2 regions of the Cellulomonas sp. A375-1 genome follow, and region 2 is predicted to be linked to the other one. Evidence: predicted binding sites of a transcription regulator. Region 2 holds the regulator's gene; the other holds the start of a gene.

Region 1 (4,568 bases), on a different contig from region 2:
TGGGTGCCGTGGGCGCCCTCCAGGACGGTCGTCCGATCCTCGAGGCAGCGCGTCGTCCGGACGCGCTGCGCACGCAGACCCCACCGAGCTGGACGTGGCTGGGTCCGGTCGAGCGCGTCGAGACCGCAGCCGGGACCGGGTGGCGACTGACGGTGCTCCTCGACGGGGGAGGGACGATGTTCGCGGACACCCACATCGACCGGGACGGCTGGGCCTACGTCGTCGGCGTCGTCGCGCCGCCGTCGCGGCACGCCGAGGTGGCGCTGGTCGCCGACGCGATGCTGGACACCTGGCGCTGGATCGCCCCGCTCGCGAGCAGGTACTAGCGGCGTCCAGCGGCCTACAGCGGCTTGCCTGCGCGCAGCTCGGCGACGAGGGAGGCGACGACCGCGTCGAGCTCGCCCGCGTTGCGGCGCGCGACGGCCCGCTGCCGCTGGTAGGACGCGCCGCGACGCAGGATCACGCGGACCTGCTCGAGCTCCTCGGAGCACCCCAGGCGTTCGGCGACCGGCGCGAGCACGGTCAGCCAGTGCGCGACCGAGTCCGTGACGAGCTCCTCGTCGCCCGCCGCGTTCGTGATGATGATCGCGTCCATGCCGTAGCGCGCCGAGCGCCACTTGTTCTCCTGCACGAACCACGTGGGCATCGACGGCAGCGGCTCGCCCGCGTCGATCAACGACGAGAAGTGCTCGACGAAGCAGTGCGTGAGCGCGCCGATCGCGGTGACCTCGAGCAGGTTCGTCGCGCCGTCGGCGATGCGCATCTCGAGCGTCCCGAACCGCGGCGCGGGGCGCACGTCCCAGCGGACCTCGTTGAACTGGTCGATCACGCCGGTGTGCAGCATGTCCCCGACGTACTGCTCGAGCTGGGACCACTCGTCGAACTGGTACGGCAGCCCGGCCGTCGGCAGCTGCTGGAACAGCAGCGCGCGGTTGGAGGCGTAGCCGGTGTCCTTGCCGCCCCAGAACGGGGACGACGCGGACAGCGACTGGATGTGCGCGAACACCGTGAGCATCGCGCGCGAGATCGGCAGGACCTTGGCCCGGTCCTCGATGCCGACGTGCACGTGCACGCCGTAGATGAGCATCTGCCGGCCCCACCACTGCGTGCGGTCGATGAGCGTCGCGTACCGCTGCTTGTCGCTGACCTTCTGCGTGGCCCAGTGCGCGAACGGGTGCGTGCCGCCGCCCATGAGGTCGATCCGCAGGGGAGCGGCCGCCGCGGCGACCTCGTCGAGCGCACGACGCAGGTCGGCGCCCGCCTCGCCCACGGTGCGGCACTTGCCGGACGAGACCTCGACCGTGTTGCGCAGCAGCTCCTGGGTGATGTTCGGATGATCGGTGCCGACGGTGTCGAAGATCGCCTGCGCGGCCTGGCGCAGGTCCCCCGAGTCGGCGTCGACGAGGGCGACCTCCCACTCGAGCCCGACCGTCGAGCGTTCGCTGCTCGCGAACGGCAGGTGCACGGGCGCGGCCATCAGGAGCCTCCCGGCGCGCTCGTGCCCGCGAGCTCGTCACCGACGGGCTCCACGACGAGGACGCTCTGGTGCCCCGCGACGCGCGTGAGCACGATCGTCGCGGTCGCGTCGCCCCGCAGGTCGAGCTGCCGGCGCAGCTGCTCGGGCACGACCGCCGTGCCGCGCTTCTTGATCGTCAGGCGGCCGACGCCACGCTCGCGCAGGTAGGTGCGCAGGCGCTTGAGCCCGAACGGCATCCGGTCCAGGACGCGGTAGGCCGTCGCGAACGGGGTCGCCTGCAGCTCGTCGGACGTCACGTAGGCGATCGTGGGGTCGACGAGCCGGCCGCGCACGTCGAGCGCGACGTCGCCGACGAGCCCCGCGCGGATGACCGCGCCGTCGGGCTCGTACAGGTACGCGCCGATCGCCCCGACATGCGCGTGCGCGACCTCGTCGGGAGCGAGCACGTGCGGCTGCCCGCCCCGCAGGACGAGCGCCGAGCGGCCCGGACCCTCGGGAGCGAGCGGGCCGAACCACAGGCCGAGCTCGACGACGTCGCCGTCGACGGACACCCACTGGGCGCGCGCGTCGTCCGGCAGGTCGCGGTGCGCGATGCCGGGGCCGAGCTTGAGGCCGAGGGCGGGGACGCGCTCGCGGACCGCGAGAACAGCGTCCAGCGGCGGGGAGTAGGAGGCGGGGTCGTGCACGCGCGAACCGCCGCCCGTGCGACGAGCGGGGTCGGCGTACACGCCGTCGACGCCCGTCAGGTCCAGGCTCAGCCCGTCGGTGTGCCGGACCTCGACCTCGGGGAAGTGCCGCAGGTTCACCGTCGCGATGGCTGCGGTCATCTCGTCGAGCTCGGCGGCCGTCACGCGCAGGCCGACCCCTGCGAACGCGAGCGCGTCCGCGCCGATCCCGCACGTGAGGTCCGCCACGTGCGTGAGGCCCGCGTCGCGGTAGCGGCGCGCGTGGTGCGCCCCGACCTCGAGCCGGGTCGCCTGCTCGAGGCCCGCCGCGGTGAACAGCATGCCGTCGGCGAAGTCGCCGAGCTTGGCGTGCGCCTTGCCGCGCAGGCGCGACTGCGTCAGCGCGGCCGCGACGAGGGAGGGGTGCAGGCCCTCGGCGCGCAGCCGCTCGCCCAGCGGCATCGCGAGCCGCTCGTCGTACGGGGGCAGGGCGGACAGCAGCGCCCACCCGTCGGGGGTGAGCAGCCGGCTGAGGCCGTCGGCATCCATGTCGGCGATCCTTGCACCCTGCGGGCGTTGCGCGGGACCCGCTCCGCGCGTCGGGCCGGCGTGTGCTTCCACTCCTGCTTCCAGGCGTGCGCCCGGCCCGTCGGCGCTGGGGTTAGCACTCGCCTTGACCGAGTGCCAAGCGGTTCCTAGAGTGAGGAACTGGCACTCTCGGTATGAGTGTGCCAACGCGCCAGGTCTCCGGCACCCGCGACGACGGTGGCTGGGCGCGACCCACTGAACCACTCAACACACGCGAAGGGGAGGTCCGCAGTGTCGGTCTCCATCAAGCCGCTCGAGGACCGGATCGTCGTGAAGCCCCTGGAGGCGGAGACGACGACGGCCTCGGGTCTGGTCATCCCGGACTCCGCCAAGGAGAAGCCCCAGGAGGGCGAGGTCCTCGCGATCGGTCCGGGTCGGATCGACGACAAGGGCAACCGCGTCCCGCTCGACGTCGCTGTCGGTGACAAGGTCATCTACTCGAAGTACGGCGGCACCGAGGTCAAGTACTCCGGCGAGGAGTACCTGATCCTCTCGGCGCGCGACATCCTGGCGGTCGTCGTCAAGTGATCCTGCACTGACCCGTCCGCGGGTCAGGCGACGCGAAGGCCCCCGTCCTGATGGACGGGGGCCTTCGACGTTCCCCGGTGGGTCCGGAGCTCGGGGCCGCGGGCGCTCAGCCGGCGCGGGTCAGACGGGGGTTCAGGCGGTGGTGCGGGCGACGACGGTGCGGCCCCGCTGGGCGAGCAGCGCGGCGCGCTCGTCCTCGGACAGGCCGCCCCAGACGCCGTAGGGCTCGCGCACCGCGAGGGACTGCTCGCGGCACTGGTCGAGCACGGGGCACGTGGCGCACACGGCCTTGGCGGCCTCGGCGCGACGTCGGCGAGCGGATCCACGCTCACCTTCGGGGTGGAAGAAGAGGTCCTGGTCTGCGTCGCGGCAGGCGCCTTCGAACTGCCACTCCCACAGGTCCATCACGGGTCCGGGCAAGCGCGAGATCTCGGCCATGCGTCCTCCTCGTCGATCGTCCGGCTGCGGATCCGGGCGATCGGTTCGTCCTGGCTTCACTGCTGCTGTCAAGGTCGTCGTGCCACGTCGTCACGGCGTGTGACCGGAACGCTACAACCGCGCCACAATCCGGTCAAGACTCGTTCGATAACAGGTCGCGGCGCGGTTCTGTGTCCGCGTCTGTGCCGTTTTGACACGATCGGGTGACGCGCAATGGGTTGCCGGGCGCGATTCTGGGCCGGACGGCCTGGCAGAATCGCGCCATGACCTTGTCGCCCGACGACGGCTCGGCCGGACCCGAGCGCGACGACGGTGGCCGACGGGTCGGTGCCCCTGCGCACCACGCCGCGCCGCTCACGGTGGCGGCGGTCGCCGCGCGCCTCGGCGTCGCGCCCGCGACGCTGCGGACGTGGGACCGCCGGTACGGGCTCGGGCCGTCCGAACGGTCGGCCGGCTCGCACCGGCGCTACTCGGCGGCCGACGTCGAGCGCCTCCTGGTCATGCGGCGGCTCACGCTCGACGGTGTCGCGCCCGGTGATGCGGCACGGCTCGCGAGCGTCGCGGACGTCGAGGTGCCCGAGGGAGGGTCCGGAGGGAGCCTCGCGGCCCGACCGACGGGGACCCTCGCGGGCGCGTCGCGCGCCGTCGTCACCCCGACCGCGCTCGTCGACGCCGCGCTCGCGGGCGACGCCGCGGCCTGCCGGGACATCGTGACGATCCCGCCCGGCGCCGGGACCGTCGAGCTCGAGCGGTGGTGGACCGACCTGCTCGAGCCTGCGCTCACCGAGCTCGGGCGGCGCACGGTCGTCGACCGGCCCGGCGCGGACGCCGCGCTCACCGTGCGCGCCGCGGCGGTCGAGGCGCTGCGCGCG
Region 2 (4,568 bases):
CTCCCGCGCGCAGCACTCACGGCCGGCCGTCTGGCGACCGAGGCGCAGTTCTTCTCGTTCGGCACGAACGACCTGACCCAGACCACGTGGGGCTTCTCGCGTGACGACGTCGAGGGTGCGTTCTTCGCGCAGTACACGGCGAACGGCGTGCTCGCGGTCTCCCCGTTCGAGACCATCGACACCCGTGGCGTCGGACGCCTCGTGCGGATCGCCGTCGAGGAGGGCCGGGCGGCGCGTCCGGACCTGCACCTGGGCGTCTGCGGCGAGCACGGCGGGGACCCGGAGAGCATCCGGTTCTTCCACGAGGTCGGGCTGGACTACGTGTCCTGCAGCCCGTTCCGCGTGCCGGTCGCGCGGCTCGAGGCAGGCCGCGCCGCGGTCTCGTCCACGGCGGACACGCGCTGAGCCACCCGCCGGCGTCACCCTCCTGACGCACGGCGGCGCGTGAGAGCGGCGCCGGTCCCGCGAGTGCAGACTCGCGGGACCGGCGCCGTCGCCATGCGGACCAGCGCCTACGACCAGCGGCCGAGGCGCGTCGAGAGCAGCGCGAGTGCGACCGGGCCGGCGGTCGACGTGCGCAGGACGTGCGGGCCCAGGCGCACCGGCCGCGCGCCGGCGTCCGTCAGGCGGGCGAGCTCGTCGTCGCCGATCCCACCCTCGGGGCCGACGACGACCAGCACGTCGCCCGCCGTCGGCAGCATCGCGTCGGACAGCGGCTCGGTGGCGTCCTCGTGCAGCACGAGCACCGCGCCGCCGTCGGCGACCACCTGCCGCGTGCGCGCCGCGAGCGGCTTCGACTCGATCGCGACGTCCACGTCGGGGACCCAGGCGCGCCGGGCCTGCTTCGCCGCGGTGCGGACCGTCCCGAGCCAGCGGGCCCGCGACTTGGCGGCGCGCTCGCCCCGCCACACGACGATCGAGCGCTCCGCCTGCCACGGCACCACCGCATCGACGCCCACCTCGGTCGCGGCCTCGATGGCGAGCTCGTCGCGGTCGCCCTTGGCGAGCGCCTGCACGAGCACGAGCCGCACGTCCGGTGCGACCTCGCGCACGACCGCCTCCGCCCGCACGTCCACGCCGTCGGCGCCCACGCTCGCGACGACGCCGACGAGGCGCACGCCACGCGTGTCGACGACGTCGACGCGCTCCCCGGGCGCCCGGCGCTGGACGACGCCCGCGTGGCGACCCTCGGCGCCGTCGAGCCGGAACACGTCGCCCGAGGTCACCTCGTCGAGCCTGCCCGGCTCGACGAGGAAGACGGGAGCCGTCACCTCAGCGTCCGGCGAGCTTGTCGCGCAGCTTGCTGAAGACGCCCTGGTGCGACGCGGCGAACCGCGCCTCCGGACGCTCCTCGCCGCGCAGGGCCGCGAGGCGCTGCAGGAGCTCGACCTGCTCGTCGTCCAGCGCGGTCGGGACCGTCACGTCGACGTGCACGTGCAGGTCGCCGCGCCCACCCACGTGCAGGTGCCCGACGCCCAGGCCCTTGAGCGTGACGACCTGCTCCGGCTGCGTGCCGGGGTGCAGGTCGACCTCCTGCGGGCCGTCGAGCGTGTCGAGCGTCAGCACCGTGCCGAGTGCCGCCGCCGTCATCGGCACCGAGAGCGTCGCGTGCAGGTCGTCCCCGTCACGCTGGAACACCTCGTGCCGACGCTCGCGCACCTCGAGGTAGACGTCGCCGGCCGGGCCGCCGGCCGGGCCGACCTCGCCCTGACCCGTGAGCTTGATGCGCGTGCCCGTGTCGACGCCCGCGGGGACGTCGACCGCGAGCGTGCGGCGCGAGCGCACGCGACCCTCGCCCGCGCACTCCGTGCAGGGCTCAGGGATGGTCGAGCCGAAGCCGCGGCAGGCCGCGCACGGCTGGTTCGTCATGACCTGGCCCAGGAACGAGCGCGCGACCCGCTGCACCGTGCCGCGACCGTGGCAGACCTCGCACGTGCGCGGCGACGTGCCGGGCCGGCAGCACGAGCCCTGGCAGGTGGGGCACAGGACCGCGGTGTCGACCGCGACCTCGCGGTGCACGCCGAACGTGACCTCGGTGAGGTCGAGGTCCAGCCGCACGAGCGCGTCCTGGCCGCGCCGCGAGCGCGGGATCGGCCCACGCTGCGCCGAGGCACCCGTCGCCGCACCGAAGAACGTCTCGAAGATGTCCTGGAACCCGAAGCCGCCGCCCATGCCGCCGCCGGGCGACGACGGGTCGGCGCCCAGGTCGTACGCGCGGCGCTTCTCGGGGTTGCCGAGCACCTCGTACGCGCGCGAGACGTCCTTGAACCGGTCCTCCGCGGCCGGGTCGTCGCCCGCCACGTCGGGGTGGTGCTCGCGCGCCAGCTTCCGGTAGGCCTTCTTGATCTGCTCGGGCGTCGCGTCGTGCGCGACGCCGAGGATCTCGTAGTAGTCGTTGCTCACGAGGTGGTGTGCTCGCTTCCTGGCGGGCTCGTCGGGCGGTCAGGACGCCTGGGCGTCCGGGTGTTCGTCGTCTGGGTGTGCCGGGTGCGGGAGGCAGTCACCCGGCGAGGATCCGGGTGAGGTAGCGGGCCACGGCGCGCACCGATGCCATGGTCGCGGGATAGTCCATGCGCGTCGGGCCGATCGCGCCCACGCGGGCGATCGACGCGCCGCTCTCGTCGCCGTACCCGCTGGTCACGAAGCTCGTGCTGACGAGCCCGTCGTGCCGGGTCTCGTGCCCGATGCGCACGGACACGGTCGCGTTGTCCTCCGCCATGTCCGACAGCAGGCGCATCAGGACGACCTGCTCCTCGAGCGCCTCGAGGACCGGGCCGAGGCTGCGTGCGAAGTCGTCGTTGCCCCGCGCGAGGTTCGCGGTGCCCGCGAGCACCACCCGCTCCTCGCTCTCCTGCGTGAGGGTCTCCTCGACCACGCCGACGACCCGCCGCAGGAGCGCCAGCTCGTCCGCGGAGTACTGCTCGGCCAGGTCGTCGACGAGGCCCGCGAGCTCGCCGATGCGCCGGCCCGCGACCCGCGCGTTGAGCGTGACCCGCAGCTGCGCGACGACGGGCTCGGTGAGGTCGAGCGACGTCTCGAGCGTGCGCTGCTCGACGCGGCCGGTGTCGGTGATGAGCACGACGAGCAGGTGCCGCGGGGCGAGCGGGACGAGCTCGACGTGCCGCAGCGTCGAGCGCCGCAGCGACGGGTACTGCACGACCGCGACCTGGTGGGTGAGCTGCGCGAGCAGGCGCACGGAGCGGTCCACGACGTCGTCGAGGTCGACGGCGTCCTCGAGGAACGCGCCGATCGCGCGCTTCTCGGGCGCCGACAGCGGCTTGACGGTCGTCAGGCGGTCGACGAAGACGCGGTAGCCCTTGTCGGTCGGGATGCGACCGGCGGACGTGTGCGGCTGGGCGATGTACCCCGAGTCCTCGAGCGCGGCCATGTCGTTGCGGATGGTGGCCGACGACACCCCGAGCGAGTGGCGCTCGACGAGGGCGCGCGAGCCCACAGGCTCGCTCGTCGCGACGTAGTCCTCGACGATCGCGCGCAGCACGTCCATCCGCCGCTCGTCGCTCATCGCCGCCTCCGTCCTTCGCCGTCGCCCGTCGACCGCTACCCGTCCGGCCGTTCCCCTGGCACTGCCCGGTCGCACCCCGCGTGTAGCACTCGACCCTGCCGAGTGCCAATCCTACGCCGCGCCCGTCCGGTTCCGGCCGTGCGGTCCGCCACGCCCCCTAGGGTGACGGACCGGAGGACGGAGGTCGAGATGGATCGGTACGGCAGCGACGTGCTCGGCGGCGGGACGGGTGCCGCGCGCCCCGAGCACCACCGCGCACCACGGGTCTCGCGGCCCCAGGCGGCGGAGCGCGGCCTCGTCGTCGAGGAGGTCACGACCGGGTGGGTCGGCGCAGTCGTGCGCGTCGAGAAGTCGGGGGGCCAGCACGTGGTGGTCCTCGAGGACCGGCACGGACGCACCCGCACCTTCCCCCTCGGCCCGGGGTTCTGGGTCGACGGCGAGCCCGTGCGCCTCACGCCACCGGTGACGTCGACGGCCCCCCGCGCCCCCGAGCGCACCGCCTCCGGCTCGCGCGCCGTGCACGGGGCCCGGGCGCGCGTCGCCCGCGGGTCGCGGATCTGGGTCGAGGGCAAGCACGACGCCGAGCTGGTCGAGAAGGTCTGGGGCGACGACCTGCGCATCGAGGGCGTCGTCGTCGAGCTCCTCGAGGGTGTCGACCACCTCGTGGACGCTCTGCGTGACTTCGCCCCCAGCCCGGACCGCCGCGTCGGCGTGCTCGTCGACCACCTCGTGCCCGGCTCGAAGGAGGCGAGGATCGCCGCCGACGCGCTGCGCGCGGCGCCGCGAGACACCGTGCTGGTGCTGGGGCACCCCTACGTGGACGTGTGGCAGGCCGTGCGCCCCGAGCGGCTCGGCCTGCAGTCGTGGCCGACCATCGAGCGCGGCACCGAGTGGAAGCTCGCCATCCTGCGCGAGCTCGGCTGGCCCGCCGCCGACCAGGCGGACGTCGCCCAGGCGTGGAAGCGGATCCTGCGTACGGTCCGCAGCTACGCGGACCTCGAGCCCTCGCTGCTCGGGCGCGTCGAGGAGCTCATCGACTTCGTCA

What was found. The regulator HrcA, encoded in region 2, represses chaperone genes, less so after heat shock. The targets are predictions, from matches to a motif close to TTNGCACTCGNNNNNNNCGAGTGCNAA.
Region 1: groES (co-chaperone GroES) is a predicted target of HrcA. The motif match lies at 2,804-2,830, and genes of this name have one in related genera.

The regions. Positions count from the first base shown of each region.
Region 1 covers NZ_LFKW01000030.1:3-4,570, reverse strand. The annotation lists gene CWIS_RS02910 (hypothetical protein) at 1-326, shown strand, start outside; gene CWIS_RS02905 (glutamate--cysteine ligase) at 341-1,477, opposite strand; gene CWIS_RS02900 (class I SAM-dependent methyltransferase) at 1,477-2,691, opposite strand; gene groES (co-chaperone GroES) at 2,962-3,258, shown strand; gene CWIS_RS02890 (WhiB family transcriptional regulator) at 3,391-3,696, opposite strand; partial or broken gene CWIS_RS02885 (MerR family transcriptional regulator) at 3,960-4,568, shown strand, end outside.
Region 2 covers NZ_LFKW01000101.1:22,558-27,125, forward strand. The annotation lists partial or broken gene CWIS_RS19425 (putative PEP-binding protein) at 1-405, shown strand, start outside; gene CWIS_RS10550 (16S rRNA (uracil(1498)-N(3))-methyltransferase) at 513-1,271, opposite strand; gene dnaJ (molecular chaperone DnaJ) at 1,273-2,403, opposite strand; gene hrcA (heat-inducible transcriptional repressor HrcA) at 2,501-3,523, opposite strand; gene CWIS_RS10565 (DUF3097 domain-containing protein) at 3,713-4,568, shown strand, end outside.